One region of the Agromyces sp. LHK192 genome, then DNA from elsewhere that is predicted to be linked to it. Evidence: predicted binding sites of a transcription regulator. Region 1 holds the regulator's gene; the other holds the start of a gene.

Region 1 (15,911 bases):
CAACGCGCTGGCCGGCCTCATCACCGCGGGAGCCCCCGAGATCAGCGACATGCACGCGCGCTCCCTGCGCGACGGCCTGCGTTCGCTGCAGCTCGCGTTCCGCGAGGCATCCGTCATCCCCGACGAGATCGGCAAGGGGCCCGGCGAGAAGTGGACCGGCCCGGTCACCTGAGCCGAGCCGGCACCGTCACGGTTGGCAGCGCGGACACCGGAAGGTGATGCGCTCCTCGAGGGCGCTGCGGCCGAGTTCGCCTCGCTCGATGCGCGTGCCGCATCGACGGCACGGCTGCCCGCCGCGCCCGTAGACCCACAGCCGCTCGCCCCGACGGTCGACGCCGGTGGTGACGCGCGCGACGCGGTCGCGATTGGCGACGATCAGCCGCCGACCGAGGTCGATCACGGCCGCCGGATCCGGTACCTCTCCGATCGGCCGGTCGGGTCGGATGCCCCGGAGGAAGCACAGCTCGTTCGCGTAGACGTTGCCGAGGCCGGCGAGGTTTCGCTGGTCGAGCAGGGCCACAGCCGCGGGAACGCCCTGGTCGGCGGTGAGCCGTCGCAGCGCCTCGTCGGCGTCCCAGTCCGGGCCGAGCAGGTCGGGGCCGAGGTGGCCGACCGCCCCCGCCTCGGTGGCGCGCGGGATCACCTCGACCACGCCGAGCTCGAACCCGACGGCGACCGCGTCGGCGGTCTCGAGCACGGCGCGGGCGAGGTACGCCGGGCGGCTCCACCGCTCGCCGGGGCGGAACACGCGCCAGGAGCCCTCCATCTTCAAGTGCGAGTGGACGGTCTGCTCGCCGATACGGAACAGCAGGTGCTTGCCGCGCGCCAGCACCTCGTCGACCCGAAGGCCGGCGAGGTCGACGGTCGCGTACCGAGGCACGCGGAAATCGGTGCGCACCAGTTCGGCGCCCTCGATCGCCTGGCGGAGCCGCGCCGCGGTCTGGAAGACCGTGTCACCCTCTGGCATCGAACCGCAGCCCCCTCGGCGTCTCGCCGAACCCCGCGACCGACAGTGCGCGGCCGAGCGGCGTGCCGAGCACGAACGCGCCGTTGACCTGTTCGACCGCGAGCCGGCGGATCCGTCCGGCGCGCACGACCCCGGCGAGCGCACCGGCCGCCGCGGCGAGCGCGCCCTCGTCGTCGGTGTACGCCAGCACGGTCTTGCCGCCGCGTTCGACGTAGAGCACGAGCTCGCCGTCGACCAGCACGACCATCGCGCCCGCCTTGCGCGCCGCGCGGTGCGAGCTCTCGCCCGGCGGCTCGGGCCACGGCAGGGCGGCGCCGAACGCGTTCGCGGGATCCGTCGCGGCGAGCAGCACCGGGCGGGCGGCGTCCTGCTCCCCCGCGCGCCGCGCGGTGGCGCCGGCCGTCGGCTCCTCGTCGCGATCGGCATACCCGCGGAGCCGGTCGACCGCTCCGGGCGCAGCGAACTGCGCGGCGCCGAGGCGCTCGACGAAGTACCCGCGGCGAGCGCGCCCCGAATCCTCGAACCCGCGCAGCGTGCGATAGGCGAGCGCGAAGCCTCCCACCACCCCTTCCGCGACCGCGGCGCCGCGCGTGACGACCCCGTAGCGATCGAGCAGCGTCTCGCCGAGTGCATGCGCGCGCCGGGTGGCATCGTCGTCGACCAGCGGCAGGATGGACCACCGGCCGGCCACCGACGGCGGTCCGGTCCGGCTCGGCGCCGCCGGTCGGGGCAGCGACCTGCCCCGGAGCATCCGGGACCTCGGTGCCTGCCGCGGCGTCTTGTGCGAGCTTCGACCCCCTGAGACGAGGGCTCGCACGGGTGCGAACGTGTCGTTGGTGACCAGCCCCGCCCACACGAGGCCCCAGATCGCCTCGACGAGGTCGGCGTCGGCGACCGGTTCGTCGAGGCTGCCGAACGTGCCGATCGCGTCGGCGAGCTGCCGGAAGAAGAAGGCTCCGCCGGATCCGAGGGCGATGAGCACCTCGCGCTGAACGGCGGTGAGCTCGGGGTCGGGCACCGGCTGCATCGTGAGCGGCGCGGACTCGGCGAGGTGCAGCGACACCCATCCGTCGTCCCCGGCGAGCGGGCCCGCTCCCGCCCACACGACCTCGCCGGTCGCGGTCAGCTCGTCGAGCATGGTCGGACTGAAGTCGGACACGCGCGACGACAGCACCAGCGACTCCCAGGCCGACGCGGGCAACCGTGCGCCCTCCAGTTGCTCGACGACGGCGAGCACCCCGTCGATGCCACGCAGCGGGCGACCGACGTGCTGCCATTCGGGGAGGAATCGCGCGAGGGCCCGCTGGGGCACCGGCTCGACCTCGTGCCGCAGCGCGGCGAGCGACCTGCGCCGGAGCCGGCGCAGCACCTCGGCATCGCACCACTCGGCACCCGTTCCGTGGGGGCGGAACTCACCCTCGACGACGCGCCGTTCGTCGGCGAGGCGCCGCAACGCCGCCTTGGCGACCGCCACGCCGATGCCGAACCGGTCGGCGACGTCTTCGGCGCGGAACGGCCCGTGCGTGCGGGCGAACCGGCTCACGAGGTCGCCGAGCGGATCGCCGACCTGCTCCGCGAACGCGACGGCCACCCCCGGCGGCACGGGCACGCCGAGCGCGTCGCGGAGGCGACCCGCGTCCTCGACCGCCGCGAAGTGCTCCCGTCCCGCGAAGGTCACCCGCACCGCCCGCCGTGCGGCGACGAGTTCGCCGGCCGCAGCGGAGGCATCCGTGTCCGGTGCGACGCGCGCGCCGAGCTCGTCGTCGGTCAACGGGCCGAGCAGGCGCAGGAGGTCGGCCACCCCCTCGGCGCCGTGGACCCGGCGGTCGTCGGCGAGCCGCTGGAGCTCGCGCTCGGTCTGCTCGATCACGCCCGGATCGAGCAGCTCGCGCAGCTCGACCCGGCCGAGCAGTTCGCCGAGGAGCGCGGAGTCGATCGCGAGCGCGGCGGCGCGACGTTCGGCGAGGGGCGAGTCCCCCTCGTACATGAATGCGCCGACGTAGCCGAACAGCAGCGCGCTCGCGAACGGACTCGGCGAGTCGGTCGTCGTCTCGACGAGCCGAACGCGTCTCGCACCGACGTCGCGCGAGAGCTGGAGCAGTGCGGGCACGTCGTACACGTCCTGCAGCACCTCGCGGACGGTCTCGAGGATGATCGGGAACGTCGGGTACGCACTCGCGACCTCGAGCAACTGGGCGGAGCGCTGTCGTTGCTGCCAGAGCGGCGACCGGCGGCCCGGTTGGTAGTTCGGCAGGAGCAGGGCGCGTGCCGCGCACTCGCGGAACCGGCTCGCGAAGAGGGCCGATCCGCCCACCTCGTCGGTGACGAGCTGCTCGAGCTCGTCGGGTTCGAACACGAAGAGGTCGGCGCCCGGCGGGTCGACGCCGGTATCCGGGATGCGCACGATGATGCCGTCGTCGGCGGCGACCGCCGCGCCGTCGACCCCGAGCCGCTCGCGCACGCGGGCGGCCACGGCGAGCGCCCACGGCGCGTGCACCGGCATCCCGAACGGGGAGTGCAGGATGACGCGCCAGTCGCCGAGCTCGTCGCGCGTGCGCTCGATCACGAGCGTGCGATCGCTCGGAACGTGACCGGTCGCCCGCTGCTGGTCGGCGAGGAACGTGACGAGGTTGCCGGCTGCGAACGCATCGAGTCCGGCCGCGGTCACGCGCGCCCGGGCGTCGGATTCGCCCGCGCCGGCGATCTCGCGCATGAAGGCGCCGAGGGCGCGACCGAGCTCGGCCGGTCGCCCGAGACCGTCGCCCTTCCAGAACGGCACCCGACCCGGCTGCCCGAACGCGGGCACCACGTTGACGCGATCGAACGTGATCTCCTGGATGCGCCAGCTCGTCGCCCCGAGCGCGAAGACGTCGCCGACCCGCGACTCGTAGACCATCTCCTCGTCGAGCTCCCCCACCCGGCGCCCGCCGGACTCGTCGCCGACGAGGAACACGCCGAACATGCCGCGATCGGGGATGGTGCCGCCGCTGGTCACCGCGAGGCGCTGCGCCCCCGGTCGCCCGGTGATGGTGCCCTGCTCGCGGTCCCAGACGACCCTGGGCCGAAGCTCGCCGAAGCGATCCGACGGGTACCGCCCGGCGAGCAGGTCGAGCGTCGCCTCGTAGGCCGACCGCGGGAGCGTCGCGAAGGGCGCGGTGCGACGCACCGCGTCGAACCATCCGTCGACGTCGAGGGGTTCGATCGCGGCGGCCGCGATCGTCTGCTGCGCGAGGATGTCGAGCGGGTTCGACGGCACCCGCATCGTCTCGATCGCCCCGGCGAGCATCCGTTCGCTCGTGACGGCGGCGTGGATAAGGTCGGCCCGCTGCTTCGGGAAGATCACGCCGCGCGACACCTCGCCGACCTGATGGCCTGCGCGACCGAGGCGCTGCAACCCGCTCGAGACCGACGGCGGCGCCTCGACCTGCACGACGAGGTCGACGGCACCCATGTCGATGCCGAGCTCGAGGCTGGACGTCGCGACGACGCAGCGCAGGCGGCCGCTCTTGAGGTCGTCCTCGATCTCGGCGCGCTGCTCCTTGCTGACCGATCCGTGGTGTGCACGGGCGAGCACGAGGGGCGCTCCCCCGGTCTGGCCGGACTGCGCCATGATCGCGGCCGGCGGCCCCGAGGGCCGACCCGCGCCGACGAGCGCGGCCGCCCCCGGATCGGATGCCCCGGCGCTGGAGCCCTCGGCATCGGGGGTCTCCGATTCGGATGCCTCCGTCGCGAGCTCGTTCAGTCGCGCCGTGAGCCGCTCGGCGAGCCGACGCGAGTTCGCGAACACGATCGACGAGCGGTTCGCGAGCACCTGGTCGAGGATCGCCTCCTCGACGTGCGGCCAGATCGATCCCGTCGCGTCGTCGCTCGCCGGCAGCCGCGCCATGTCCTCGACGGGGACCACGACGCGCAGGTCGAACCGCTTCTCGCTCGGCGGTGCCACGATCTCGACCGGGGCTGCGGCGCTGAGGAACCGCGCCACCTCCTCGACCGGTCGCACCGTGGCCGACAGCCCGATACGCTGAGCGGGCTTCGGCAGGAGGGCGTCGAGGCGCTCGAGCGACAGGGCGAGGTGCGCGCCGCGCTTGGTCGCAGCGACCGCGTGGATCTCGTCGACGATCACCGTCTCGACCGCGCGCAGGGTGTCGCGTGCCTGCGACGTCAACATGAGGAACAGCGACTCGGGCGTCGTGATGAGGATGTCCGGCGGTGTGCGGAGCAGGGCGCGCCGCTCGTTCGCCGGCGTGTCACCCGACCTGACGCCGACGCTCACGTGCGGCGGCTCCAGGCCGAGCCGGTTGGACACTCGGGCGATCCCCGTCAGCGGCGCCCGGAGGTTGCGTTCGACATCGACGCCGAGCGCCTTGAGCGGCGACAGGTAGAGCACTCTGGTGCCCGCTTCCGGAGGCGGCGGCTCGGTGTGCAGCCGGTCGATGGCCGACAGGAACGCCGAGAGCGTCTTGCCCGACCCGGTCGGCGCGACCACGAGGGCGTGCGCGCCACGGCCGATGGCCTCCCACGCGGCGGACTGCACGGCCGTGGGCGCGCGGAAGGATTCCGAGAACCACGTGCGGGTGGCTTCGGAGAAGGCGTCGAGCGCGTCCACCCCTCCATCCTGCCGCGACCCGGTGACATCATGGCCGCCGGCAGGGCCGGGGTCACCCGGCGAGGGCCCGCCGCACCGCCTCGAGGGTCTCGTCGACGGCGGAGGCATCCGTCGCCCGATTGCTCATCGAGAACCTGAGGACCTCACGATCGCGCCACCGCGACGCGTGGGCGAACGCGACGCCGTCGGCATCGAGCAACCGGGCGAGCGCGACGGCCTCGCGTCCCTCGAACGCTGCGCACACCTGCGTGTACGTCACCTCGTTGAGCACCTCCGCGCCGGGCGTCGCGCGGAGGCCGTCGGCGAGGCGGACGGCGTTCGCGGCGAGGCCGTCGACGAGGGCGGCGACACCGGCACGCCCGAGCTCCCGCAGCGCGGCGTACACCGGCACGCCGCGCGCTCGGCGCGAGAGCTCGACCACCCGATCGCTCGGGTCGATCCCCTCGCCGGCCACCGGCAGGTAGTCGGCGTGCACCGAGACGGCGGACACGAGCGGGTCGGCATCCGCGACCGCCACGATGCCCGCGTCGTACGGCACGTTGAGCGTCTTGTGCGCATCCGTCGCCCACGAGTCGGCGGCCTCGACGCCCGCGACGAGGTGACGCAGGCGCGGGCTCGCCGCCGCCCAGAGCCCGAACGCGCCGTCGACGTGCACCCAGGCGCCCGCGTCGCGCGCGATCGGGATCGCCTCGGCGAACGGATCCGAGGCGCCCGAGTGCACGTTGCCCGCCTGCAGGCACACGATGACCGGGCCGTCGTGCCCGGTCCTCCGTCCGCCGCCGTGCCCCTCGAGCGCGTCGGCGAGCGCCCCGGGGAGGATCCGCCCCTCCTCGTCGCACGCGATGACCTCCGGAAGGCCGAGGCCGAGCACCCGCAGCGCGACGGCGACCGACGGATGATGTTCCGCCCCGGCGATGACCCGAACCCTCGGAGCCCCCTGGATGCCATCGCGGACGTCATCCCACCCGGCCCGTGCGAGCACGTCATGACGCGCCGCGGCGAGAGCGACCGTGTTCGCCGTCGTCGCGCCGGTCGTGAACCCGGCCGCCGTGCCGCCGGGCAGGCCCAGGAGGTCGCAGAGCCATTCGCCGGCCAGCTCCTCCACCGCGACCACCCCCGGGGTCGGCTCGCGCAGCACGGCGTTCTGATCCCAGGCGGAGACCAGCCAGTCAGCCGCGAGCGATGCCGGCGACGTGCCGCCGATGACCCACCCGTGGAAGCGCGGCGACTGCATCGCCATGAGCCCGGGGACGACCGCCGCGGCGAGCGACTCGACGACCGCGACCGAGTCCTCGCCGGCGTCCGGCAGCGCACGGCCGAGTGCGTCCTTCACGTCTTCGATCCCCGCGGACGGGGCGATCGGGCGCTCCGCGACGCCGTCGAGCCAATCCTCCGCCGCGCGCGCCGCGACGGCCAGCGGACCCCGGTACTGCGCGCCGAACGCGGACGACGGCTCCATCGCTCCACCCCCGCGCGCATCTTCCCGCGGCAGCCGGCGGTCGGCAACCCCTCCGGACCCGGAAGCGAGCCCCTCAGCCGCGGTCGGCGGCGACGAGCTTCACGGCCAGCGAGTCGACGCCCGCCGCGATCGCGTCGTCCTCCGACCAGCGTCGGGCGAGGCGCGCCGTCGTCGCGTCGAGCTCGGCACGGGTGAGCCCGGCGACGAGGGTCAGACGGACGACCAGCTCCGGCCCCGCGAGGCGCGCCTGCGGATCGCCCGGCAGGAGATCGACGCCGAGTACCGCGAGCTCGGTGCCGATCGAGCGTTCGAACGCGGCGCGGATCACCGGAGCGGCGAACGGCGGATGCCACGGCATCGACTGCGCGACCGCCCACACCGCCGGGCGCCGGAGCACGAACTCGTCGTCGGGGGATCCCGCGTCGAGCACGACGAGGTCGGTACCGTCGTCGGCCGCGGCGAGCGCGACGCGCACCCCGTCCGCCGGCACCGGCCGAGCCTTCGGATTCCACCGCGACATGGTCGCGACCGACGAGAAGACCGGCAGGACCTTACGGCCGTCGGGGCCCGCGACCGTCACGATCGAGAGCTCCTGGCTCTTCTCGACGGCATGCCCGTGCGCACCGATCTCCGTGCCGCCGTCACCGAGTTCCGCGAGCAGCGGGATCAGCAGTCGCGATCGCGCGAACGCCTCGACGACCGACTCCTGGTCACCTGGGCCGTCGCGGAATCGTCGCACCGCCGCGGCGAGCGCCGGCGGCGCGCTCCCGTCGTCGGCGGCGTGCCGGTTCGCATCGAAGGACCGACCGGCCCACGGGTTGCCGGCCGAGTCGGTCGCTCCACCGGGCTCGGCCGCACCGGGCTCGTTCGCGGCGTGCTCGTTTGCGCCGGCCGGTTCCGATCCCGCCGGCACCGGGTCAGTGCGAGGCGACATCCAGCGCCTCGGGCAGCGTGAACGCTCCCGCGTACAGCGCCTTGCCGACGATCGCACCCTCGACGCCCAGCGGCACGAGTTCGCGAAGGGCGGCGATGTCGTCGAGGCTCGACACGCCGCCGGACGCGACGACGGGCCGGCGGGTGCGCTCGGTGATCTGGCGCAGCAGGTCGAGGTTGGGGCCCTGCAGCGTGCCGTCCTTCGTCACGTCCGTGACGACGTACCGGGCGGCCCCCGCCTCCTCGAGGCGGTCCATGACCTGCCAGAGGTCGCCGCCGTCCTTGGTCCAACCGCGGGCGGCGAGCGTGGTGCCACGCACATCGAGCCCCACGGCGATGGCCTCGCCGTACTGGGCGATGACGGATGCCGCCCACTCCGGGTTCTCGAGCGCGGCGGTGCCGAGGTTGATGCGCTTCGCGCCGATCTCGAGCGCGTGCTCGAGGGAGGCGTCGTCGCGGATGCCGCCGGACAGTTCGACGTTCACGCCGCGCACCTGGCGGATGACCTTCTTCAGGATGCCGGCGTTCGAACCGCGGCCGAAGGCGGCGTCGAGGTCGACGAGGTGGATCCACTCCGCGCCCTGGTCGGCCCAGTCGGCGGCTGCGTCGACCGGGTCGCCGTAGTTCGTCTCGGTTCCGGCCTCCCCCTTCGTCAGCCGGACGGCCTTGCCGCCTGCGACGTCGACGGCCGGCAGCAGCACCAGCCGGGGGGTCTTGTTGAACTCACTCATCACTGTCCTCGGATCGGGAAGCCGCACGTTGACGTGCGACCTTCGGCACAGTCACAGCATCCTAGTCCCGGAGCGTCCCGATCCAATTGCCGAGGAGACGGATGCCAGCATCCGACGACTTCTCCGGATGGAACTGGGTCGCCGACAGCGGGCCGTTCTCGACCGCGGCGAGGAACCTGCCGCCGTGCTCGGACCAGGTGACGCTGGGTTCCGGGAACGGCGGCGAGACATCGAGCGTCCACTCCTGCGCGGCGTACGAGTGGACGAAGTAGAAGCGCTCGTGCTCGATTCCGGCGAACAGCGCGCTGCCTTCCCCCGGCTCGACCGTGTTCCACCCCATGTGCGGCAGCACCTCGGCGGGCAGGGCGCTGACGACGCCCGGCCATTCCCCGAGGCCCTCGGTGTCGACGCCGAACTCCACGCCGCGCTCGAAGAACACCTGCATGCCGACGCAGACGCCCAGGACGGGCCGCCCGCCCGCGAGCCGGCGGTCGATGAGCTCGTCACCGCGTACCGCGCGCAGCTGCTCCATGACGGCCCTGAAGGCGCCGACGCCCGGCACGAAGAGGCCGTCCGCCTCCATGACCGCGGTGCGATCCGCCGTCACCTGCACCTCCGCGCCGGCACGCTCGAGCGCCTTCGCCGCGGAGTGGATGTTGCCCGAACCGTAGTCGAGCACCACGACGCGCCGAGCTCTCGTCACAGGGCGCCCTTCGTCGAGGGGATGCCGACCACGAGCGGGTCGTACGCCTTCGCCTGGCGGAACGCGCGCGCGAACGCCTTGAACTCCGCCTCGGCGATGTGGTGCGGGTCGCGGCCGCCGAGCACGTTGACGTGCACCGTGAGGGCGGCGTTGAACGTGATCGCCTCGAATACGTGTCGCACCATCGAACCGGTGAAGTGCCCGCCGATGAGGTGGTGCTCGAAGCCGGCGGGCTCGCCGGTGTGCACGAGGTACGGGCGGCCCGAGATGTCGACGACGGCCTGGGCGAGCGCTTCGTCGAGCGGGACGAGTGCGTCGCCGTACCGCGAGATGCCTGTCTTGTCGCCGAGCGCCTGGCGGATCGCCGTGCCGAGGGCGATGCCGACGTCCTCCACCGTGTGGTGGACGTCGATGTGGATGTCACCGCTGGCGCGCACCGTGAGGTCGGTGAGCGAGTGCTTCGCGAACGCGGTGAGCATGTGGTCGTAGAACGGCACGCCGGTCTCGAGGTCGCTGCTGCCGGTGCCGTCGAGGTCGATCGACAGGTCGATGCTCGACTCGCTCGTCTCCCGCTGCACGCGAGCGGTGCGGTGGGGCTTCGGAGTGGTCATGCCGTCATCCTATTCGGCGCGAAGAGGGCGATCGCCTCGAGGAAGGCCGTGGTCTCCGCCTCGGTGCCGGCCGTGACGCGGAGGCATCCGTCGATGCCGATCTCGCGGATGAGGATGCCGCGCGCGAGCAGTCCCTCGAACACCGCGCGCGGGTCGTCGACGCCGCCGAAGAGCACGAAGTTCGCGCCGCTGCGGTAGGGCCGGAAGCCGAGCGCGCCGAGTTCGACGACGATGCGCTCGCGTTGCCCGCGGATCTCGTCGACCATCGCCAGCATCTGGTCGGCGTGCGCGAGCGCGCCGAGCGCGGCCGCCTGCGTCAGGGCCGACAGATGGTACGGGAGCCGCACGAGCCGGAGCGCGTCGATCGCCGCCGGGTCGCCGGCCAGGTAGCCGACCCGCGCGCCCGCGAAGGCGAACGCCTTGCTCATGGTCCGCGACACGAGCAGTCTCGGCCGGCCCGGCAGCAGGCTGAGCGCGCTCGGCGTGCCGGGATCGGCGAACTCGAAGTACGCCTCGTCGACCACGACGATGCCCCGCGCGGCGTCGACGACGGCCTCGACCGTCGCGAGCGACGCCGGGGTGCCGGTCGGGTTGTTCGGTGCGCAGAGCAGCACGATGTCGGGGTCGTGCTTCCGGATCGCCGCCACGGCGGTCTCGGGCGTCAGCTCGAAGTCGGCGTCTCGCGGCGCGTCGATCCACGCGGTTCCGGTGCCGGCCGACAGCAGCGAGTACATCGAGTACGTCGGCGCGAAGCCGAGGGCGCTTCGACCGGGACCGCCGAAGGCCTGCAGCACGTGCTGGAGCACCTCGTTCGACCCGTTCGCGGCCCAGACCTGTTCGGGCGCGAGGCCGTGTCCGAGGTACCGGGCGAATGCAGCGCGCAGTTCGGTGAACTCGCGGTCGGGGTACCGGTTGAGTCCGAGGATCGCCGACGCGACGCGCGACACGATGTCGTGCGCGACCGCCTCCGGGATGGGATGCGTGTTCTCGTTCACGTTCAACGCCACGGGCACGACCTTCTGCGGTGCCCCGTAGGGCATCTGACCGCGAAGGTCGTCTCGGATGGGGAGATCGTCGAGACTCGTCACCTGCTCAATGGTAGACGCGGCGCGAGAGGTGGGACGCCCTGCGACGTGCGGTCGGGCTGCGCCGGGAGCACTGCCGTCAGCGCCCCGCAGGCAGCGCGAGTTCCTGCCCCGGCTGCACGATCGGCGACTCGAGTCCGTTGATGCGGAGGATGTCGGCGATGACCTCGCGCGGGTCGTCGTCGGGGGCGATCATGACCGCGAGTTCCCAGAGGGTGTCGCCGGCACCGACCGTGACGGTCTGCAGCGCTCCGCCCCCGGATGCTCCCCCGGCGGCGGCGGGCCCCGACCCGAGCACCGACACGAGCGTCCAGATCACGAGCGGCAGCGCCCCGAGCGTCGTGAACACGAGTCGCCCACGACGGGTGAGTCGCAGGCGCGTCCGCGGTGCCGTTCCGGTGGGTGCGAGCCCGTCGAATGCGGTCGGTGCGCTGGCGATGCTCATGATTCCTCCCGTGCCCTCCGTGTGTGGATCCCGGCTGGATCCGTATCCGGCGCTCGGCCGGGAGCGCCGGATACGAATCTCTGTTCCGAATATATCTTCGAATGTTCGAACTGGCAAGCGTCGACCTCCGTCCGGACTCGGCTGCCGATCGGGCGACACGCTCGAACAGATGTTTGTCGCTCGCCCGTTCGGCGGATACAGTTTCGAATGTCCGACTCCAGTCGAACACCGACCACCGACATCGACCGCCGAGCAGCGTGATCCGGCCGATGGACGCCGATGAGGTCGTCGCCGGCACCGACCGCCGACGGCCGTGACGAGGGGCTCAACGTGACCACCGACATCGACCGCACTCCCGATGCGGGCACCCGCCGGCGCAAGTCGCTGTCGCCGAAGCAGGTGGCGATCCTCGAGGTGATCCAGCGCTCGGTCGCCGGGCGCGGCTACCCGCCGAGCATGCGGGAGATCGGCGACGCGGTCGGGCTCTCGTCGCTGTCGAGCGTCACCCACCAGCTCAACCAGCTCGAGCTCGCCGGTTACCTCCGCCGTGACCCGAACCGGCCTCGCGCGCTCGAGGTGCTCATCGAGCTGCCGGGCGGTGAGGCGCGCGTGCCGACGATCGGGACCGCCGCGCCCGTCGGCGACGCCGCGATGGTCCCGCTCGTCGGCCGCATCGCCGCCGGCGTGCCGATCACGGCCGAGCAGCAGGTCGAGGAGGTCTTCCCCCTCCCCCGTCAACTCGTCGGCAAGGGCGAACTGTTCATCCTGAAGGTGGTCGGCGACTCGATGATCGACGCGGCCATCTGCGACGGCGACTGGGTCGTCGTCCGTTCGCAGAAGACGGCCGAGAACGGCGAGATCGTCGCGGCGATGCTCGACGGTGAGGCGACCGTCAAGGTCTTCCGCCAGCGCGACGGCCACACCTGGCTGCTGCCGCGGAACAGCGCGTTCGAGCCGATCCTCGGCGACGCCGCCGAGGTGCTCGGCAAGGTCGTCGCCGTGCTGCGCACGGTCTGAGCTCCGGCCCGTCCGGCGCCGGCGTCGACGAACGGCCCCTCCGCCGGATCAGCTGCCGCCGACCGGCGCTCCGATCCGCGGTCCGACGTGACCGGCCTGCGCCGGAAGGCCCCGCAGCCAGCCCAGCACGGCGTCCATGAACCCGGCGTGGTCGTCGCGGAACACCGTGTGCCCGGTGCCGCGCACGGTCTGCACGGTCATGCCCTGGCGACGCATCCGGTTCGCGACCTGCTCGGTGATGAGCAGGCTCTTCTCGGCGAGCAGCACGAGGCTCGGCGCGACCAGCCGCACCGGAGGAACGAGCGGGCGCGTGTCCGCGAAGCCGAGGACCGTGCGCTTGTCCCAGTCGCGCAGGGTCGCGAGCTCGATCTCGACGTCCTCGGCGTGCCACTTGGGGTTCATCTTCACGAGTGCCGTCCGACGCGGGCGCGGTGCGATCGCGAAGAAGAGCTTGAACGCGAGTCCGCGCAGGCCGCCCGGAAACGCGAACGCCGGGTCGATGTAGATCGCCGCGCGCGGGGCGAGCCGGTCGGCCACGAGGCTCGCGACCAGTCCGCCGAGCGAGTGGCCCATCACGACGTCGGGGGCGCCGCCGAGGAGCGGCTCCAATGTCTCGACCACGTCGTCGGCCCAGGCCGACGGCGAGTACCGCCGGGCTCGGGGGCTGCGGCCGTGTCCGGCCAGGTCGACGGCGAACACCCGGAATCCGTGCGACTCGAGCTCGGCCGTCACGCGATGCCAGGCACGCGAGTCCGACATGATGCCGTGGATGAGGACGGCCGTACGGGGACCGCGCCCGGATTCGGTCACCGCGAGCTGCATGCCGAGCACGCTACCTCGCCGACCTGAGCGGAAGCCGCCAAGCGGCGGTGCGCACGATGTGCATCGTGCGCACCGCCGCTCGCCGGCGGAATGCGTCGGCGACGGCTTGCGTCGGCGACGGCTTGCGTCAGCCGCCGACCGAGGCGCCCTCGCGGACCGCACGCGTCGCGGCGATGATGTGCTCGAGCGACGCGACGGTCTCCTCGTATCCGCGCGTCTTGAGGCCGCAGTCGGGGTTCACCCACAGACGGGATGCCGGGATCTCGGCGACGGCACGCTCGAGCAGGCCCTGCACCTCGTCGATGCTGGGCACTCGCGGGGAGTGGATGTCGTAGACGCCCGGGCCGATGCCGTGGTCGAAGCCGCTCGCCGAGATGTCGTCGACGACCTCCATGCGGCTGCGGGCCGCCTCGATCGAGGTGACATCCGCGTCGAGCTCGCGGATCGCGTCGATCACGACCCCGAACTCCGAGTAGCACAGGTGCGTGTGCACCTGCGTCGCGGCGGCGGCGCCCGCCGTCGCGAGCCGGAAGGAGCCGACCGACCAGTCGAGGTACGCGGGCTGGTCGGCGCGCTTCAGCGGCAGCAGTTCGCGCAGCGCCGGCTCATCGACCTGGATCACCCGGATGCCGGATGCCTCGAGGTCTGCGATCTCGTCGCGAAGGGCGAGGGCGACCTGGCGTGCCGTGTCGCCGAGCGGCTGGTCGTCGCGGACGAACGACCACGCCAGGATCGTGACCGGTCCCGTGAGCATGCCCTTGACGGGCTTCGCGGTGAGCGACTGCGCGTAGGTCGACCAGGCGACCGTCATCGGCTCCGGACGCGACACGTCGCCCCAGAGGATCGAGGGGCGCGTGCAGCGCGAACCGTAGGACTGCACCCAGCCGTGCTCGGTGACGGCGAAGCCCTCGAGCAGCTCGGCGAAGTACTGCACCATGTCGTTGCGCTCGGGCTCGCCGTGCACGAGGACGTCGAGGCCGAGCTCCTCCTGCAGTCGGATGACCCGCTCGATCTCCTCGCGCATCGCCTGCACGTACTCCTCGTGCGTCAGTTCGCCCTTCACCAGGCGTGCACGGGCGCGGCGGATGTCGCCGGTCTGCGGGAACGAGCCGATCGTGGTGGTCGGCAGCTCGGGCAGCTCGAGCGAAGCCTGAGCGGCGACGCGCGTGTCGAAGTCGTCTCGGCTGAAGTCGCCGTCGCGCAGCGCGGCCAACCGCTCGCGCACGTTCGGCACGCGGACCCCGGGGGCGCCGGCGCGGTCGGCGAGGGACGCGGTTGCGGCATCCAGCGCCTCGCCGATCGCCTCACGGCCCGAGACCAGGCCCGTCGCCAGCGTGGCGACCTGGCCGACCTTCTGGTCGGCGAACGCGAGCCAGCCGACCAGGCGCGGGTCGAGCTTCGACTCGTCCGCGACGTCGTGCGGCACGTGGAAGAGCGACGTCGACGTCGATACCGACACCTCACCGGACAGGTTCGCGAGGGCCTCGACCCGGTCGAATGCCGCCGCGAGGTCGCCGCGCCAGATGTTGTGGCCGTCGATCACGCCGGCGACCAGGGCCTTGCCCGCCAGCGACTCGGCCGTCGCCGGGTCCAGGCCCGACGGCACCGAGCCCTTCACCAGGTCGAAGCCGATCGCTTCGACCGGGGTCGCGGCGAGCGCGGGCAGCGCGTCGTCGAGGCCGCCGTAGGGCGCGGCGACGAAGATCGCCGGGCGCTGCTCGGCGGCACCGAGCGCGTCGTACGCGGCCCCGACCGACTCGAGCACCAGGTCGCGCGGCGCGTCGATGCTCTCGCTGACGAGCGCGGGCTCGTCGAGCTGGACCCACGAGGCCCCCGCTTCGGCGAGCTGCGCGAGCAATCGCCCGTACACCGGGAGCAGGTCGACGAGCCGGTCGAGCGGGCGGAAGCCGGCCGGCGCACCGTCGGCCGGCTTCGCGAGCGCCAGGAACGTGACCGGGCCGACGAGCACCGGACGCGTCAGGTACCCCGCGGCCCTCGCCTCGGCGAACTCCGCGACGAGGCGATCGCCGTGCGCGCTGAACGCGGTGTCCGGCCCGATCTCGGGGACGAGGTAGTGGTAGTTGGAGTCGAACCACTTCGTCATCTCGAGCGGCAGGTCCTCGCCTTCGCCGCGCGCGATCGTGAAGTAGCCGGCGAGGTCGACCGAGCCGTCCTCGGCGACGAGCCGCGCGAACCGCGACGGCACCGCGCCGACCGCGATCGCGGCGTCGAGCACCTGGTCGTAGTACGAGAACGACTCGGGGATCGACGAGTCGTCTCGGCCGAGGCCGAGCGCGGCGAGACGGTCGCGGTTCGCGGCGCGCAGCTCGGCGGCGCGGGCCTCCAGCTCGGCGGCGTCGATCGAGCCGGCCCAGAACGCCTCGACCGCGCGCTTGAGCTCGCGGCGGCGCCCGATGCGCGGGTATCCGAGGATCGTGCCCTTGGGGAACGCTGAGGTGGTCATCGTTGCGTCGAGTTCCTTTCGTGGACGGCCCCAGCGGGCCGGGGGTCGGAGACATGGTCGGACTGGGC
Region 2 (15,911 bases), 520 kb from region 1:
CGCCAGTTCTGGTCGAGGAAGCGTGCGCACCAGTCGAGGTCCTCGCCGTACATCCAGTACCGCTCGTCGAGGAGGCCGACGTCGCGGAGCGCTGACGAACGGATCAGCATGAAAGCGCCGTTCACCGCTTCGACGTCGGCGATGTCCGTTTCCTGGACGTCCGGGCGAACGTAGGCCGAACCCCTGCGACCGATCAGCCTCAACGCGAAATACTTCGCGGCAACGACGGGCGACGGAAAGGATCGCTTCGCGGCGTGATCCAGCGTGCCATCGGCAGTGAGCAGTCTGCACCCGATGACGCCGATCGTCGCGTCCCGTTCCATGACGTCGATGAGGTGGTCGATCGTGCCGGGTTCGAGTCGGGTGTCTGGATTGAGTACCAGGACGTAGGGAGCGGTCGATCTGCGCAGCGCGACGTTGTTGGCAACTGCGAATCCGTCGTTCGATGCGCGAGCGATGACTTCGACCCTCGGGTAAGCAGAACGAACTGCCTCTGCCGTTCCGTCCGGCGAATCGTTGTCGACGACCAGGACCCGGAACGGGACGGCGGGCTCGTTGTCGAACAGGCTGTCGAGGCAGTGCGTGATCAGGTCTCTGCTCGCGTAGGTGACGATCACGATGTCGAGCGCCGTTGATTTCATCAATACGCTCCGTCCTTCCTCACAACTGCCCGGGCAGTCCGCCAAAGGATGGCCACGTCGCCGGTGATCGACCAGTTCTCGACGTAATACAGGTCGAGTCGCACGCTTTCCTCCCAGCTCAGGTTCGATCGTCCGCTCACCTGCCAGAGACCGGTCATCCCCGGTTGCACGAGCAGCCGGCGATGGGCCCCTCGGTCGTAGAGCTCGACCTCCGCGGCAACCTGAGGCCGCGGTCCCACGAGGCTCATCGACCCACCGATGACGTTGAACAGCTGCGGCAATTCGTCGAGCGAGTATCTCCGGAGAACCCGACCGACGCGGGTGATCCGTGAGTCGTTCTCGACCTTGAAAAGCGGGCGATCCGCCGTCCCTTGCGCCTCGAGAAGGGCCGCGAGCTGCGCGTCGGCCCCCACGACCATCGAGCGGAACTTCAGCATTGCGAACGGCTCGCCATCCTTTCCGATTCGACGTTGGCGATACAGCAGTGGGCCTGGAGAGGATCCCTTCACCAACGCCGCGACGACGATGAACACCGGCGAGAGCAGTGCGACGATACCGACGCCGAACACGAGGTCGAACACCCGCTTCGCGACCAGCTTGCGTCCCTCGAACTTCGGCGTCTCCACGTGCATGAGCGGCAATCCGGCGACGGGGCGGGTGCGGATGCGTGGGCCACCGATGTCGATCAGGCTCGGTGCGACGACGAGATGCTCGGCTCCGGGCATCAGGCCCCAACTCAATTCCTTCACGCGCTCGGGGCCTAGCTCGTCTGCGCTGGTGATGATCACGGTGTCGGCGCCGAGGTCGCGCATCACCGCGAGCGCCGTCGTCGTTCGTGGGATCACCGGCACCCGCGTGCCCGGAAGCTGGTCGGCCGGTGCGTCGGTCGCGCAGACCCCGACGACGCGGTATCCCGCCTCCGGAGCCCGCGTTAGCTCGCGTGCGATCGTGACCACCGACGACCACGATCCGACCAGCAGCACGCGCGACGAGAGCTGCCCACGGCGGCGCATCATGCTCAGCCACTGCCGCCAGGTCCATCTGGAGAGCAGCAGCACCAGCACGCCAAGCGGGAACGCGATCAGGATGTAGCCGCGCGCCAGGTCGAGGCGGAACAGGAACGCGACGATCGCGACGAGACCGAACAGGCGAAGCGCGCTGTCGGCGATCGCCCGATACTCCTGAGTGCCGACCCCGAGCACGCGCGGCGAACGCGTGTCGTACAGCTCGAGCGCGATCATCCACGCTGCGACGATCACGAAGGAGACCACGGTGTAGCTGAGCGGGATGTCGTTCGCTCCGCTGAAACCCGACACGGCGTAGTCGAGTCCGAGCCACGCGATCTGCACCCCGAACACGACCCACACGAGCACGAGCAGGTCAGTGATCCGCACGCGCGTGGCGAGGTGCGACGCCCACTCCGTCGTCGTGGACATCTTCGCGATCGGCCCAGTCGCGCGCATCACCACGTCGCACCCCCGTCGGCCGATCGGGCGATGGCATCGCCGGCCCACACCCACACCGTGCCGTCCCCGGCGACATCGATCGCCGTCTCCCCCGGAGCGACCGCTACTGCCACGCATTCGCCGATCGCCCCACCGCCCGCAGCGATGACCCGCACCCCGTCGCAGTCCGGCGAGCCAGCCACGGCCACCAGGAACGCGTCGGTTCCCGCGGCCACCGCGACCGCATCGGCGACAGGGTCGACGGCAACCCAGGTGACACCGGCATCCGCGGTCGTGAGCAGCAGGCCGTCCTCGCACAGCACGACCGCCTCGGAATCATTGCGACCTGCGAGGTCGGCCACCCCGTCGCGGCACGGCGTGGTCGCGAGGCCGCCGGGAGCGATCGCCCGGCCACCGTCGGCGATCCAGGTCGGCTGGAACTCGGCTGCGGGCTCCCAGTCGATGCCGCCGACGAACGTCCAATACGCGGTGACCGCACAGGTCGCGGCATCCCGGGCGATCACGACGATCGGATCCTCCGGCGCCTGCGCGACCGCGCGAGCGTCGGTGAACTCCGTCGCGCCGGTCGCCCACGTCGCGCCGCCGTCGGTCGTCGACTCGAAGCTCGCGCCGACGCTCGGGCACGACCCTCGGGTGCCGCGGAACGCGGTCGCCCCGTCGACCGCGTAGAGGTAGCGCGCGGAGGGCACGACCGCGGCGGTCGCGGCCGCCGGCATCGTCGTCGCCGGCACCGTCGAGTCGGCCGCGGCGGTCTCCCGCGCGGGCAGCGTCGGCATCGTCTCCGCGGCCGGCGATCCGGCATTCCTCCCGACCGAGGCCAACGCCCACCACACGAGCGCCGTGTCGACGAGCACGAACACGACGAGCGCGACGATCACGACCGGGGTCGCGGCGAAGGGGCCCTTTCCGGCATCACGTGCCATCTCCACCACCCCACCCGGATGGAGCCGGCGACGGTTCGGCGAACCCGGCGATCGCGAGATCGATGAGTCCGGCCGCCTCGGCATACACCTCGGGTGGGCGGCGATAGGGGTCGACGATGTCGTCGTCCTCCGGGAACGCGGGCGGAGCCGCGAATCCGCGCTGGGTGGGCGCGGTGGCGATCAGGGCACGGAACAGGTCATCCGGCGGGGTCGGCAGTTCGGCCCCGACGACGGAGGCCACCCGCGCGAACTCGCGCAGCGTGTAGGCCCGGCGTGCCGCGGCCGGAACGAGCGACGCCACTTCGGCGCGGTGCGCTCGAGTCGCCGTGAGGATCAGCTCCGATCCGCGAATGAGCGCGTCCGTGAGCTGACGCGCGCGGTGCGGCATGGGTTCGACCCCCAGCGCGGCCAGCGCATCCATCGCCTCCGGGGTCATCGGCTCGCCGACCATGGCACGAGTACCGGCGCTCGAGACCTCGGCGGAGACGCCGATGCCGTCGAGCCTGGCCTGGAGCAGTTGCGCGGCGATCGGCGAACGGCAGATATTGCCGGTGCAGATGACGAGCACCTCCATTCAGCCCACCGACTCCCTGGGCGCATACCCGTATCCGTAGCCGTACCCGTACCCGTACTTGCCGTAGCCGTACGCGTCCGGGCCCTTCGTCGGCAGCATCGTGAGCACGATGCCCGCGGCCTGCGCGTCCACGTTGGCGAGCACGTCGAGTGCACCCTTGAGCTGACCCTTGTGCGCTCGGCCCGCCGCGACCACGACCAGTGCCGCACCCACCGCGCGGGTGAGCACCGCGGCATCCGTCACCGGCAGCAGGGGTGGCGCATCGAAGATCACCACGTCGAACGCGCGGTTGAGCTCGCGCACGACCTCGAGCATCGCCGTCGACCCGAGCAGCTCCGACGGATTCGGTGGTACCCGACCGGCAGGCAGCACGAACATCTGGTCGCGACCCCACGGTTGGATGACGTCGGCGAGCTGGGCGCGCCCGATCAGCAGGTCCGTGAGACCCACCGCCCCCTCGATCCCGAGGTACGACGCGACCTTCGGCCGCCGCAGGTCGCCGTCGACGAGCAGCACCCGGCCACCGGCATCCGCCACGGCGATCGCGAGGTTCGCCGCCGTCGTCGACTTGCCCTCCGACTCGATCGACGACGTCACGACGAACGCGCGGTCACGGCGGTCGAGGTCGAGGAACTGCAGGTTCGTGCGCAGCGAGCGGAACGACTCGGCGCGCGGCGAGTGCGGGTCGGCGTGCACGATGAGCGGCCGCTCCTTCGCCTTCGGATCGAAGACGATGCCGCCGATCACCGGAGTGTCGGTGATGAGCTCGATGTCGCGCTCGCTGCGGATCCGCGTGTCGAGCGTCGCGCGAAGCACCGCGATGCCGACACCGAGGGCGAGCCCGATGAACGCCGCGAGCACGAGGATCAGCGGAACGTTCGGGCTCACGGGCTTCTGCGGCACCGCCGCGTGCTGCACGAGGGTGAGCTGCACCGGCGACCCCGTGGTGGCCTCCCCCGCGGCGTTGGTCGCCTCGGTCGTCTCGATCGACTCGACGACCGTCGTCAGGCTCTCCGACACGCCGGTCGCGATCTCCGCGGCGAGCGCCGGGTCGGCATCCGTCACGGTGATCTCGATGAGCGTCGTGTCCGGCAGCGGCACAGCGGCCACCTTGCGCTCGAGCTGCTCGCCGGTCATGTCGAGTTGCAGGTCGCCGATCACGGGAAGCAGCACGATCGGCGTGGTGGCGAGGTCGGCGTACGTCGCGACGCGCTGCTGCGTGAACGTGCTGCCCTGCGTCAGCTCGCCGATCGTGCCGCCGTTCGACGTCGACACGAACACCTTCGCCGACGAGCTGTACTGCGGGGTCTGCATCAGGGCGTAGACGGCACCGACGCCGACGCCGAGCAACACGCACGCGACGATGACGATCCAGTTCTGCCGCAAGATGCGGATGTAGTCACGCAGCTCCACAAGCCCCCGCTTCGTCAGTCCCCACTGATGTGTTGCTGCGTTCATGCTCCCACATGGGAAGGCGCGATCCGCAAGGCGGGCGACGTTAAATCTGCGCGCGCCCGCATCGGGCCGCCGTCGCGCCACGGCCCGCCGCTACGCTCGCGTACGTGGAGCGGCATGGAACGTCGGTGCGGATGACGCCGGTCGCGCTCGGCATCCTGCTCGCGATCGCGGGGATCCTGATCTGGACCTGGCTCGTCCGCACGGTGATCCTGCCGCCGGTCGTCCAGGCGCTCGGCGCCTACCTCGTGGTGTGGATCCCGCTCGGCGCGTGCGCGTGGGCGGGGCGACGGCGCGCAGCCCTGCGCGTCGCGAGCAACCCGCGCGAATCCGCGGGCGCCGGCATCCCATCGTTCGCGTTCCGCCCGATCGACCTGCTCTGGGGCGCCGGCATCGGCCTCCTCCTGCGCGGCGTCGCCACGTCCATCGAGTTCGTCGCGACCGGGCGGATGCCGGCCGGCGGCGCGGCCGTGCTCATCGACCCGACGACCGCGTGGCTCGTGCTCGTCGTCGCGCCGATCCTCGTGGCCCCGTTCGTCGAGGAATGGTTCTTCCGCGGCACCACGCTGCCTGTGGTCCGCGACGCGACGGCATCCGCCGGTGCATCCCGAGTCTCGCCTCGCGTCGCGACGGCGACCGGTGTCGTGGTAAGCGCCCTGCTGTTCGGCCTGCTGCACGCCGTCGAGGCGCCCTCGCCGACGAGCGCCGTCGTGACCGCGGCATCCGCGCTGTGCCTCGGAATCGCGGTCGGGGCGCTGGTCGCGTTCACGAACCGGCTCGGCGGGGCGATCATCGCGCACGCCGTCTTCAACGGCACGCTCATCGCGCTGCTCGTCTGACGACGACGCCGGGCGTCGACGGACGCGACGGCAGGGTCGTCAGACGACCGGATGCCCGTTCAGCACGCCGCCCGACTCCTGCAGGTAGCAGACGCCGCACAGCGATTCGTACGTGACCTCGACGCCGTCGATCGCCACCTGGTCGCCGTCGAACACGTACACGCCGTCGATGCGGCGGCCGTTGAAGATCGCCTTCCGGCCGCACCGGCAGATGGTCTTCAACTCCTCGAGGCTGTGCGCGACCTCGAGGAGTCGCCGGCTGCCGGGGAACGCGACCGTCTGGAAGTCCGTGCGGATCCCGTACGCCAGCACCGGAACTCCCTCGAGCAGCGCGATGCGCAGCAGGTCGTCGACCTGGCGTTCGGTGAGGAACTGCGCCTCGTCGACCAGCAGGCAGCTCACGTCCCGCCCCGTCTCGGCCTGCACGCGCACCCGATGCTGCGCGAACGCGGCGAGCACGTCACCATCGGGCGCGATCGTGAAGTCGACCTCCCGGGCGACCCCCAGCCGCGACACGATCTCGCGGTCGCCCTTCGTGTCGATCGACGGCTTCGCGAGCAGCACCTCGTGCCCGCGCTCCTCGTAGTTGAACGCCGCCTGCAGCAGGGCTGTCGACTTGCCCGAGTTCATCGCGCCGTAGCGGAAATAGAGCTTCGCCATGCCGTGTTCGCCGTTCGGATCTCAGGGTGGTGCGGCCGCTTCGGCCCACCCGATCGTACCGCCGGCTACTCCACCCGGTATGCGAGCGACACCGAGAGCCGTTCGCCGTCGACGGTCGCCGATGCGCGGAACCCGACCGCCTCCGCGATGGCGATGAACCGCCCGAGCTCGCGCCGCGACGCCGGATGCTCCCCCGCAACGGCCTCCACGACGAGCATGCCGCCGCCCTCGTCGTCGTCGCGCTCCACGAGCACCTCGATCGCCCGGCAGCGCCCGCCATCGCCGAGGAACCTCAGCAGCGCCGCGACCGCGGCCCGGTGATCGTCGGGAAAGCCCCGCGCGTCGCGGTCGTGGTCGACGACCGTCACCGGCGTGCCCGAGGCATCCGACACGATCCCGGCGAGATCGTCGAGCCAGGTCGAGTCGATGCCGGCCCGGAGGGCGCGGTGCAGGGACTCCGAGAGCTCCCTCGCCCGATCGGCGTCGTCGACCGAGATCCGGTCGGCCGTCATCACCTGCACCAGGAACGGCAGCACCTCGCGGTCGAGCACCGAGACGCGCGAGAGCCGGTCATCGGGCACCAGTCCGGCCTGCATGCGCCGGTCGCGGTCGAGCACGTCGCGATTGACCTCGCGCTGCCACGAGAGCACGCCGTGCACCACGACCGCGGAATACGCCGCCGCCGCCGCCGTGAACGCGAGTACAGCGGTGACCACGACCACCACGTTCGCGGCGAGCGGGCGCTCGACCGCACCGTCCGTGCGGACGACGCCGATGACCAGCACCGACAGCACCCCGGTCGAGAACAACCCGGCCGCGGCGAGCGCCGACCAGGTGGTGAACGGCGCGAGCGACAGCAGCAGCAGCCCGATCACCGCCGGCCCGTAGTCGTCGAACAGGTACCGGTTGTGCCCGACCGTCGAGAGGTACTCCGCGATCGCCGCCGCGATCGCGAGGATCACGACGAGCCCCAACCGCTCCGCCGTGAACGGCGCCAGCTTGGGTGCGGTGCCCACCGCCGCCGCGGTGCCCGCCGCGACGGTCAGCAGGATCCCGACGGCGGCCGCCACCGGATCGACGATGTCCCCGACGTGCCAGATCGTCATGCCCGTTGCGAAGACGGTCGCCATGGTCGCGCCGATCAGCGTGATGCCGCGCGACGAGATCGCGCCGACCGGGTCGACCGCCTGCTGGCTGAGCCGGAGCATCCGACTCATCCGGGCACCTCCGTCGGTACCGCCAGGACGATGGTCGTGCCGACGCCCACGGTCGACCAGATCCGGGCGGTGCCCCCGACCTGTTCCATCCTGCCGACGATCGACGTGCGGATGCCGATCCGGTCGCTCGGCACGGACGCGAGATCGAACCCCGCACCCGAATCGATGACGGCGATCGTCACCTCGCCGCCGCCGAGCCCGACGAGCAACTCGACGTCGTCGACGCCGGCATGCCGCCCCACGTTCACGAAGCACTGTGCCACCGCGGCATCGAGCGCGAAGCGCCGCTCCTCGCGGAGGAGGCCGACGACCTGCGGCGATCCCGTCGTCCGCACGCGGATGCCGGCCGTGACGGCTGCCTCCGACGCCCTCGGCAACGCCGCGCCGGCGTCGGTGCCGTCGTCGGCCGGCATGGTCGGGCCGTGGCCGATGCCGGCGCCGGCATCGACGCCCGATGCGGAGTCGGGGGCGGGCTCGGGCGCGGGTTCGGCGGCGGGGCGGTCCATCGCCCAGTCCCGCCCGATGATCAGCTCCAGATCGCGCCGGATACCCGACCGCAACGCCTCGTCGACCCGACCCGACCCGTTCGCCGCGATCTCCATGAGGTGGCTCATGGCGATGTCGTTGAGGCGGGCGAGGGCGCGAACCTCGTAGTCGTGATGGACGCTGACCTCCCTCGCCTGCCGGCTCGCCTCGTCGAGTCGCGCGTGGTCGCGCGGATGCGCGCTCCTCGTCAGTCCGTCGTACGTGCGGGCCACGACCACGAGCACCAGCACCATCGCGGGCACCGCGCTCAGCTGCCAAGGGAAGTCGGCGACGAGGCAGCCGGCGACCACCGCGGCCTCGCCGAGCACGAAGCCGAGCACCGTCCAGAGGAGCGCGATGCCGGTGCCGGCGCTCGTCCCGCCGACGAGCACCATCGCCGCGATCGGGAGCGAGATGATCGGATTGTCGATCTCCGGGAACGGCGAATCGGGTTGGAGCGCGAGCACCGTGAACCCGAACACCGTCGCGACGCCGACCGCGAAGAACACCATGATGCTGAGCAGGCGCGGTCGGAACATCACGAGCAGGAGTGCCGCGATCATCACGACGGCGGCGGGAAGCACGACGAGGCGGCCGTCGATGTCGAAGTCGATCGTCGACACCACGGCGAGTGCCATCGTGCCGAGCAGGCAGAAGAACGCCGCCGACTGCGCTGCGCGATTGAGCCCGCGGCTGAGCGTCGTACGCGCCTGTTGCTCGGGCAGCCCCAGCGCCATGTGTCCGTGTCCTCCGGAATACCTCTGTCGCCAGAAGTATGGCATCGGGATCGGCGCCGGCGCTCGCGAACGTCGGATGTGCGGACCCGGATCGACGAACGGCGGTATTGCGGCGATGAACGGTCCCGGCTCAGGCCGGGACGCCGGTCACCGGCAGATCGAGCTCAGAACAGTGCCGACGGGTCGGGCGGTGGCGCGAACTCGGGAGCAGCCATCGCGGTTCGCGGTCGCCGCGTCGCACGCGTCCCGCGTTCGATTGCGCCCTCCGTAGCGCTCGACCGCACGCCGCCGGTCGCCGGATCCGGCACTCGGGTCGACAACCCGTGCGCGCGCAGCAGCGGACGCATCCGCTCGCCGAGCCACGCGCGATACGCCTTGGGCGCGTACGCGTTGCGCCCGTAGTACATCGACGTGTACTTCGGCACGAGCTCGGGATGCTCGCGCTCGAGCCACTGCATGAACCACGGTTTCACCGACCCCCGCAGGTGCAGGGCCGCCCAGGTGACGTGCGTCGCTCCCGCGGCCTTCGCGCGGCGGACGGCGTCGTCGAGGTGCGCACGCGTGTCGGTCAGGTAGGGCAGCACCGGCATGAGGAACACGCCGCAGTCGAACCCTGCGTCGCGGACCGCGGTGACGGTCTGCAGCCGCGCCTTCGTCGACGGGGTGCCGGGTTCCACCGACTGCTGCAACTCGTCGTCGTACACCGCGATCGACATCGCGAGGTCGACGGGCACGTGCTCGGCGGCGGCGGCGAGCAGCGGCAGGTCTCGGCGCAGCAGCGTGCCCTTCGTCAGGACGCTGAGCGGCGTGCCGCTCGACGCGAGCGCGTCGATGATGCCCGGCATGAGCGAATACCGCCCCTCGGCGCGCTGGTAGGGGTCGGTGTTCGTGCCGAGCGCCACCGGCTCGTGCCGCCACGACGGCCGCGCGACCTCCTTCTTCAGGACGTCGGCGACGTTCACCTTCACGATGATCTGCCGGTCGAAGTCGTCGCCCGCGTCGAGGTCGAGGTACTCGTGCGTGGGCCTGGCGAAGCAGTTGTGGCTCACCACGCCCGCCGCGATGAAGTCACCCGTCGTGGTGGTGATGTCGATGAGCTCCCGCTCGCCGTCCAACTGCTCGATGGCGACGACCCGCAGGTCGGCCATCGTCTTCACTGCACCGCCGAGGAGAGACATCTTCCTCGTGATAGCGGGCTGTGCCACGGCGAAGAACGCGTTGCGTGCCGCGAGCCCGCCACGCAGGCGAACATTCGCGACGCCGTTGGTTCGAGGAGCCTCGCGGACGAACGGCAACGAGTACGCAGCGAGCCCATCCTCGATGGCTCGGAGAATGGTCTCGTCGGAATTCGCGATGCGAAGAACTCCTCGGCTACATGAACCTTCTGCGTCGAATACTCCCCCAAGGAACCCTGCCTGCCATTCGACGCCCGGTTGACTCGGCCATTCGATCAGCTCGACGATCTGGTCGAAGTGGGCGGAGCGGGCGGTCCGGATCGCGGCCATCGCGCGCCGAGTCGACGTCGCGGGGGCGAACTCGTACCGGTGCACGCTGATGCCGAATGCGGCGAGGTAGCGCTCAGTACGTTCGAGGCCTTCGCCGTCGGCGAGCGCCAGCCGGAACAGCGAGACGCGGTTTCCACCGCCCGACCGCCGGGTGTACTCCCTGCGGATCATCATTCCGTCGCCCCTGATCATCCCGGTCAGGTAGCCCCGCATGTACTCGCTCGTCTCGATGCTCGTGACACCTACGCCGCGCGTTCCGAACCCGAGGAGCGAGTTGTTGAGCGTCAGGTGCGGTCGCGTGCCCGGGCCGCGAGCTGAGCCGACGACATACTTCCAGCCTCGCTCCGTGAGGAACCGGTGATCACCACTCGCGACGATCTTCGTGCCGTCGGCGAGCGAGATCCGATATGCGGGCTTTCGAGTCGTCCACTTCGCGAGCACGGTCGACGCCGTGAACCGGCGATACGAGCCTTGGAGTTGTGTGCCGACGACCTCGTCGCCGACCCGGATCTCCGACAGCGGCTTCTGCCGCCCGTCGCTCATGGTGATCGGCGTCGCCGGGTCGAGGCAATACGCACATGCATGCGAGCATCCCCGGTACGGGTTGATCGTCCAGGCGAACGGCATGGCCGATTGCCCGGGCACGTGGTTGAGCGCCGACTTCGCGAGCACCTCGTGGAAGGTCATCCCGGCGAACTCGGGCGTCTGCACCGACCGCACGAGGTTGTTCAACCGCGCGAGGCCGGGCAGCGCGTCGACCTGATCGACCCCGAGTTCCTGCCCGCTCCACCGCACACCCGTATTCGAACATACGTTCGAACCGACTGCAAGTCGCCGCGCCCCCTCGCCCACGCCCGTACTCCGGATGCACCCTCCGACGCGCCGCGCCGCAGCAGGGCGGGCACGGCGCGCCGGGCGTGGGGATCCGGAGTACGGGCGAGCGCAGCAGACGACGGATGCCGCGCCGCCCGACCCTGCGCGACGGCGCTGTGCGACGGCCCTGTGCGAGGACGCTACGCGACGGCCGCCGTCGCGCCCACCACCTCGCCCGCCTCGAGTCGCAGCTCGCCGCCCGACCATCGTCGACGCAACCAGCGGTCGTGGCTCGCGACCACCACCGCGCCGGGGTACGCGCCCAGCGCATCCTCGAGGTCGGTCGCGAGTCCGAGCGAGAGGTGGTTCGTCGGCTCGTCGAGCAGGAACACGTGCGGCGGCCGCGCGATCACCAGCGCCAGCGCGAGCCGGCGTTGCTGCCCGACCGACAGGGCGCCGACCGGGCGATCGGCGTCACGCGGCGCCACCAGCCCGAGCGACGCCAACGGCACCTGCTGGGCGCGCCGCTCCCCCAGCGCCCGCTCGTACAGCGCGCGCGGGGAGGCATGCGGATCGGCGAAGCGCACGTCCTGCTCGAGCAGCCCGACCCGCAGGCCGCGCCGCCGGTGCACGGCGCCGCCGGTCGGCCGGGTCCTGCCCGCGAGCAGGCCCAGCAGCGTCGACTTGCCGGCGCCGTTCGCTCCGGTCACGAGCAGCCGCTCGGTCGGTTCGATGCGGAGCGCCCCGACGTGCAGGCGGTCGTCGACCGAGGCATCCGACACCTGGATCAGCAGGCCGCCCTCGTCGGCCAGCGCGTGCGATCCGCTCGGGATGCCCGCGAACGCGAGGGGCTGCGGAGGCTTGCGCACCTGCTCTCGGTCGAGCGTCTCGAGCCGGAGCAGCGCGTTGCGAACGCGCCGGCTCACCTGCTGCTCGACCCGATCGCCGCGACGCCCGAACGCCATCTTGTTGCGATCGCGCATCGGCCCGTCGTGCGAGACGTTGCGCGCGGTCTCGTCGACCGCGAACCGGAGCCGGCGCAGCTCGTCCTGCTCGTCCTCGTAGCGCCGCTCCCAGCGCGCGCGTTCGTCGGCCTTCACCCGGAGGAACTCGGTGAAGCCGCCGCCGAACACCGTCGCGCCCACGACCGGCGCAGCGGATGCCCCGCCACCGCCACCGCCACCGGCACCGGCCGACGCCGTGCGGGCCGTCGGGTCGAGGTCGAGCAGCCCCGTCGCGACGCGATCGAGGAACGCCCGGTCGTGACTGGCGAACACGACCGGTCCGCGCCACGCGCGAAGCCGTTCCTCGAGGAACGCCACCGCGGCATCGTCGAGGTGGTTCGTCGGCTCATCGAGCAGCAGCGCGTCGGGCGCCCGCAACAGGAGGGCCGCGAGCGCGAAGCGGCTGCGCTGGCCGCCCGACACCTCGCCGATGCGGCGACCGTGGTCGATGCCGGCCACGCCGAGCCCCTCGAGGAGTTCGTCGCGCCGCGACTCGGCCGACCACACCTCGGCGCGCTCGGCGGCATCGAGCGCGGCGGCATACCGAGCGGATGCCGCGGCATCCGGTGCGCCCGAGGTATCCGAGGCGGCATCCGACGTCGTCGCCGACGCGAGCGCGGCCGCGGCGGCGTCGAGTTCGCGTTCGATCGCGCGCACCTCGGCGAGGGCGTGCTCGAGCAGGTCGGCGATGCGGTCGGTGGGATCGAACGCCACCTCCTGCAACAGCAGGCCGATGCGCGCAGGTCGCGTCAGCGAACCCGACGCCTCGACCGAGGTGTTCGACGCGGCATCCGATGCGGCATCCGACTCGTCGCCGACCTCGCCGTCACCGGCGAGCAGGCGCAGCAGGGTCGACTTGCCGACCCCGTTCTCGCCGATCAGGCCGAGGCGCTCGCCGCGGGAGACGGTCAGGGACAGGTCGGCGAACACGCGGTGCGCGCCGTAGGCGACGGAGAGTCCGTCGGCCCGGAGATGATCTGAATGGAAGGTCTGTACGGGCATGCGAGCCCTTTCGCGAGAATGCCCCCGGGCGGACGCCCGACGTCGATGACGGACGACCGGTTCGCACGGCAAGCGAGGCCGGTACGGCCGCCCGGGAGCGGAACGGATGACTCCCGCCGGGATTTCGCCGGACGCACGGGTGCACGGGCAACGCTGTCGCGATCAGCGGAACGGGTACACCACACAGGTCAACGGCGCCTCAGGCGCGGGAACGGTGGGTGTACTCACTTCATAGCGGGGTCGACTGTAGCAGATCGACCTGCGAAGACGGAAGTGCTCGGTTCAGGCGGCGAGCTTGAGGGCCTTCGCCGTCGCCGCGAGCGACTCGGCCGCGACCGCCGCGTCGTCGTTGAGCTTCACGCCGTAGTTCGGGATCATCTCGCGGATCTTCGGCTCCCAGCCGGCGAAGCGGTCGGGGAAGCAGCGCCGCAGCACGTCGAGCATGATCGGCGCAGCGGTCGACGCGCCCGGCGAGGCGCCCAGCAGGCCGGCGATCGAGCCGTCGGCACCCGTGATGACCTCGGTGCCGAACTGCAGCACGCCGCCCTGCTCCGGGTCCTTCTTCATGACCTGCACGCGCTGACCCGCGGTGATGAGCTCCCAGTCCTCGCTCTTCGCAGTGGGCATGAATTCGCGCAGCGCCTTCATCTTCGCCTCGCGGCTCGCGAGCAGTTCGCCGACCAGGTACTTCACGAGGTCGAAGTTCTTCAGTCCGACCTGGAGCATCGGCCCGAGGTTGTGCAGGCGCACCGAGAACGGCAGGTCGAACCACGTGCTCGACTTCAGGAACTTCGGCGTGAAGCCCGCGTACGGACCGAACAGCAGTGCCGTCTCGCCGTCGACGACGCGGGTGTCCAGGTGCGGCACCGACATCGGCGGGGCGCCGACCGCGGCCTTGCCGTACACCTTCGCCTGGTGCTGCGCGACGATCTTCGGATTCGTCGTGCGCAGGAACTGGCCGGAGATCGGGAACCCGCCGAAACCCTCGATCTCGGGGATGCCTGAGTGCTGCAGCAGTGCGAGGGCCCCGCCGCCGGCACCCACGAAGACGAACCGGGCGCGAACCGCGTCGGGGGTGTTGCCGACGAGACGGCGGAGCTTCAGGTCCCACTCGCCGTCCTTCCGGCGCTTGAGCCAGGTCACCTGCGTGTCGGTGTGCACCTCGGCTCCGCGACGCTGCAGGTCGTCGAAGAGGAACCTGGTCAGCGCACCGAAGTCGACGTCGGTGCCCGCGGCGATGCGGGTCGCGGCGACCTTCTGCTTCGGGTTGCGCTTCTTCGCGAGCAACGGGGTCCACTCGGCGATCTGCTCGACGTCCTCGGTGTACTCGAGGTCCGGAAACAGCGGCTGTCCCTTGAGCGCGTCGACGCGCTTGCGCAGGTACTCGATGTTCTTCGCCCCGTGCACGAACGTCATGTGCGGCGTCGAGTTGATGAACGACGACGGCTCGGGCAGGTCGCCCCGTTCGACCAGGTGCGCCCAGTACTGACGGCTGATCTGGAACTGCTCGTTGATGCTCACGGCCTTGGCCGGATCGACCGAGCCGTCCTTCGCCTCGGGCATGTAGTTCAGCTCGCAGAGGGCGGCGTGACCGGTGCCGGCGTTGTTCCACGCGTTCGAGGATTCCTGGGCGACCTCGCCCAGTCGCTCGTAGACCCTGATGCTCCAGTCCGGCTGGAGCCGGGAGAGGAGGGAGCCGAGCGTGGCGCTCATGATGCCCCCGCCGATGAGTACGACGTCGACGGTTTCCTCTGAATGCACGACTTCCAGTCTATGACGAGCCGAGGATGCCTCTTGACCACGGGCCCCCGCTGCGCTAGCCACCGACGGGCATCGTGACGGAACGGTTATGCCCCCAGCGGGATCGCCGCCGTCGAGATCTGCATCTCGAGCCGGTCGCGGATACGGCCGACGAGCAGCCGCCGGGCGCCGTCCAGCACGCCGTCGGGCCCGATCCCGCTCGCCCGGATCGGCACGCCCGGGTGCATCGCGAGATCGGAGCGCTCGGCGACGAGTTCGGCCAGCCGCGCGCCCCCGGCGACGCCGGTCGGCCCGCCGAGCACGACGACCTCCGGGTCGATCAGCGCGACGATGGGAACGACCGCGAGCGCGACGCGGTCGGCGAGCGCCGCGAGTGCGCCATCCTGCTCCGGAAGGCCCGCCAGCACCTCGGCGAGCCGCGCGCCGGGCTCGCCGAGCAGTCGCGCGACCGCGCGACCGCCGAGCAGGTCGGTGTAGTCCTCGGCCGCGGGATCGAGCCGTGCGGCGCTTCGCGGCACCTCGAGGTAGCCGATCTCGCCGGCGCCGCCGACCGCGCCGCGCTGCACGAGGCCGCCGACGTCGGTCGCGACGCCGAGACCGTCGCCCATCCAGAGCAGCACGAAGCTCGAGGCATCCGTCGCCGCCCCGCCTGCGCGCTCGGCCATCGCGGCGAGGTTCACGTCGTTCTCGAGCACGACCTCGGATTCGAGCGCGAGTTCGATGCGTCGGCGCGCACCGACGGCCGGCCAACCGGGCAGCGTGTCGGTGTACGAGATGACGTCGCCGTCG

Evidence for each region. Region 1 encodes LexA, which represses DNA repair genes until DNA is damaged. Its sites were predicted from a motif close to TCGAACANNTGTTCGA; they were not measured.
Region 2: a site for LexA is predicted at 11,346-11,361, ahead of ELQ40_RS18935 (intein-containing Rv2578c family radical SAM protein). Genes of this name have one in related genera too.

What each region holds. Positions count from the first base shown of each region.
Region 1 is NZ_CP034753.1:1,727,288-1,743,198, reverse strand. It holds gene ELQ40_RS07755 (DUF1844 domain-containing protein) at 1-172, shown strand, start outside; gene ELQ40_RS07750 (DNA-formamidopyrimidine glycosylase family protein) at 188-967, opposite strand; gene ELQ40_RS07745 (ATP-dependent helicase) at 954-5,681, opposite strand; gene ELQ40_RS07740 (pyridoxal-dependent decarboxylase) at 5,626-7,032, opposite strand; gene ELQ40_RS07735 (SseB family protein) at 7,106-7,966, opposite strand; gene priA (bifunctional 1-(5-phosphoribosyl)-5-((5-phosphoribosylamino)methylideneamino)imidazole-4-carboxamide isomerase/phosphoribosylanthranilate isomerase PriA) at 7,950-8,696, opposite strand; gene hisH (imidazole glycerol phosphate synthase subunit HisH) at 8,758-9,399, opposite strand; gene hisB (imidazoleglycerol-phosphate dehydratase HisB) at 9,396-10,010, opposite strand; gene ELQ40_RS07715 (histidinol-phosphate transaminase) at 10,007-11,098, opposite strand; gene ELQ40_RS07710 (LysM peptidoglycan-binding domain-containing protein) at 11,175-11,540, opposite strand; gene lexA (transcriptional repressor LexA) at 11,820-12,557, shown strand; gene ELQ40_RS07700 (alpha/beta fold hydrolase) at 12,606-13,379, opposite strand; gene metE (5-methyltetrahydropteroyltriglutamate--homocysteine S-methyltransferase) at 13,507-15,843, opposite strand; gene ELQ40_RS07690 (methylenetetrahydrofolate reductase) at 15,840-15,911, opposite strand, start outside.
Region 2 is NZ_CP034753.1:1,204,261-1,220,171, reverse strand. It holds gene ELQ40_RS05435 (glycosyltransferase family 2 protein) at 1-641, opposite strand, end outside; gene ELQ40_RS05430 (sugar transferase) at 641-2,077, opposite strand; gene ELQ40_RS05425 (hypothetical protein) at 2,104-3,030, opposite strand; gene ELQ40_RS05420 (low molecular weight phosphatase family protein) at 3,020-3,604, opposite strand; gene ELQ40_RS05415 (polysaccharide biosynthesis tyrosine autokinase) at 3,605-5,062, opposite strand; gene ELQ40_RS05410 (CPBP family intramembrane glutamic endopeptidase) at 5,167-5,898, shown strand; gene ELQ40_RS05405 (thymidine kinase) at 5,938-6,558, opposite strand; gene ELQ40_RS05400 (hypothetical protein) at 6,624-7,775, opposite strand; gene ELQ40_RS05395 (sensor histidine kinase) at 7,772-9,037, opposite strand; gene ELQ40_RS18935 (intein-containing Rv2578c family radical SAM protein) at 9,202-11,337, opposite strand; gene ELQ40_RS05385 (ATP-binding cassette domain-containing protein) at 11,556-13,361, opposite strand; gene ELQ40_RS05380 (malate:quinone oxidoreductase) at 13,644-15,185, opposite strand; gene ELQ40_RS05375 (ROK family transcriptional regulator) at 15,209-15,911, opposite strand, start outside.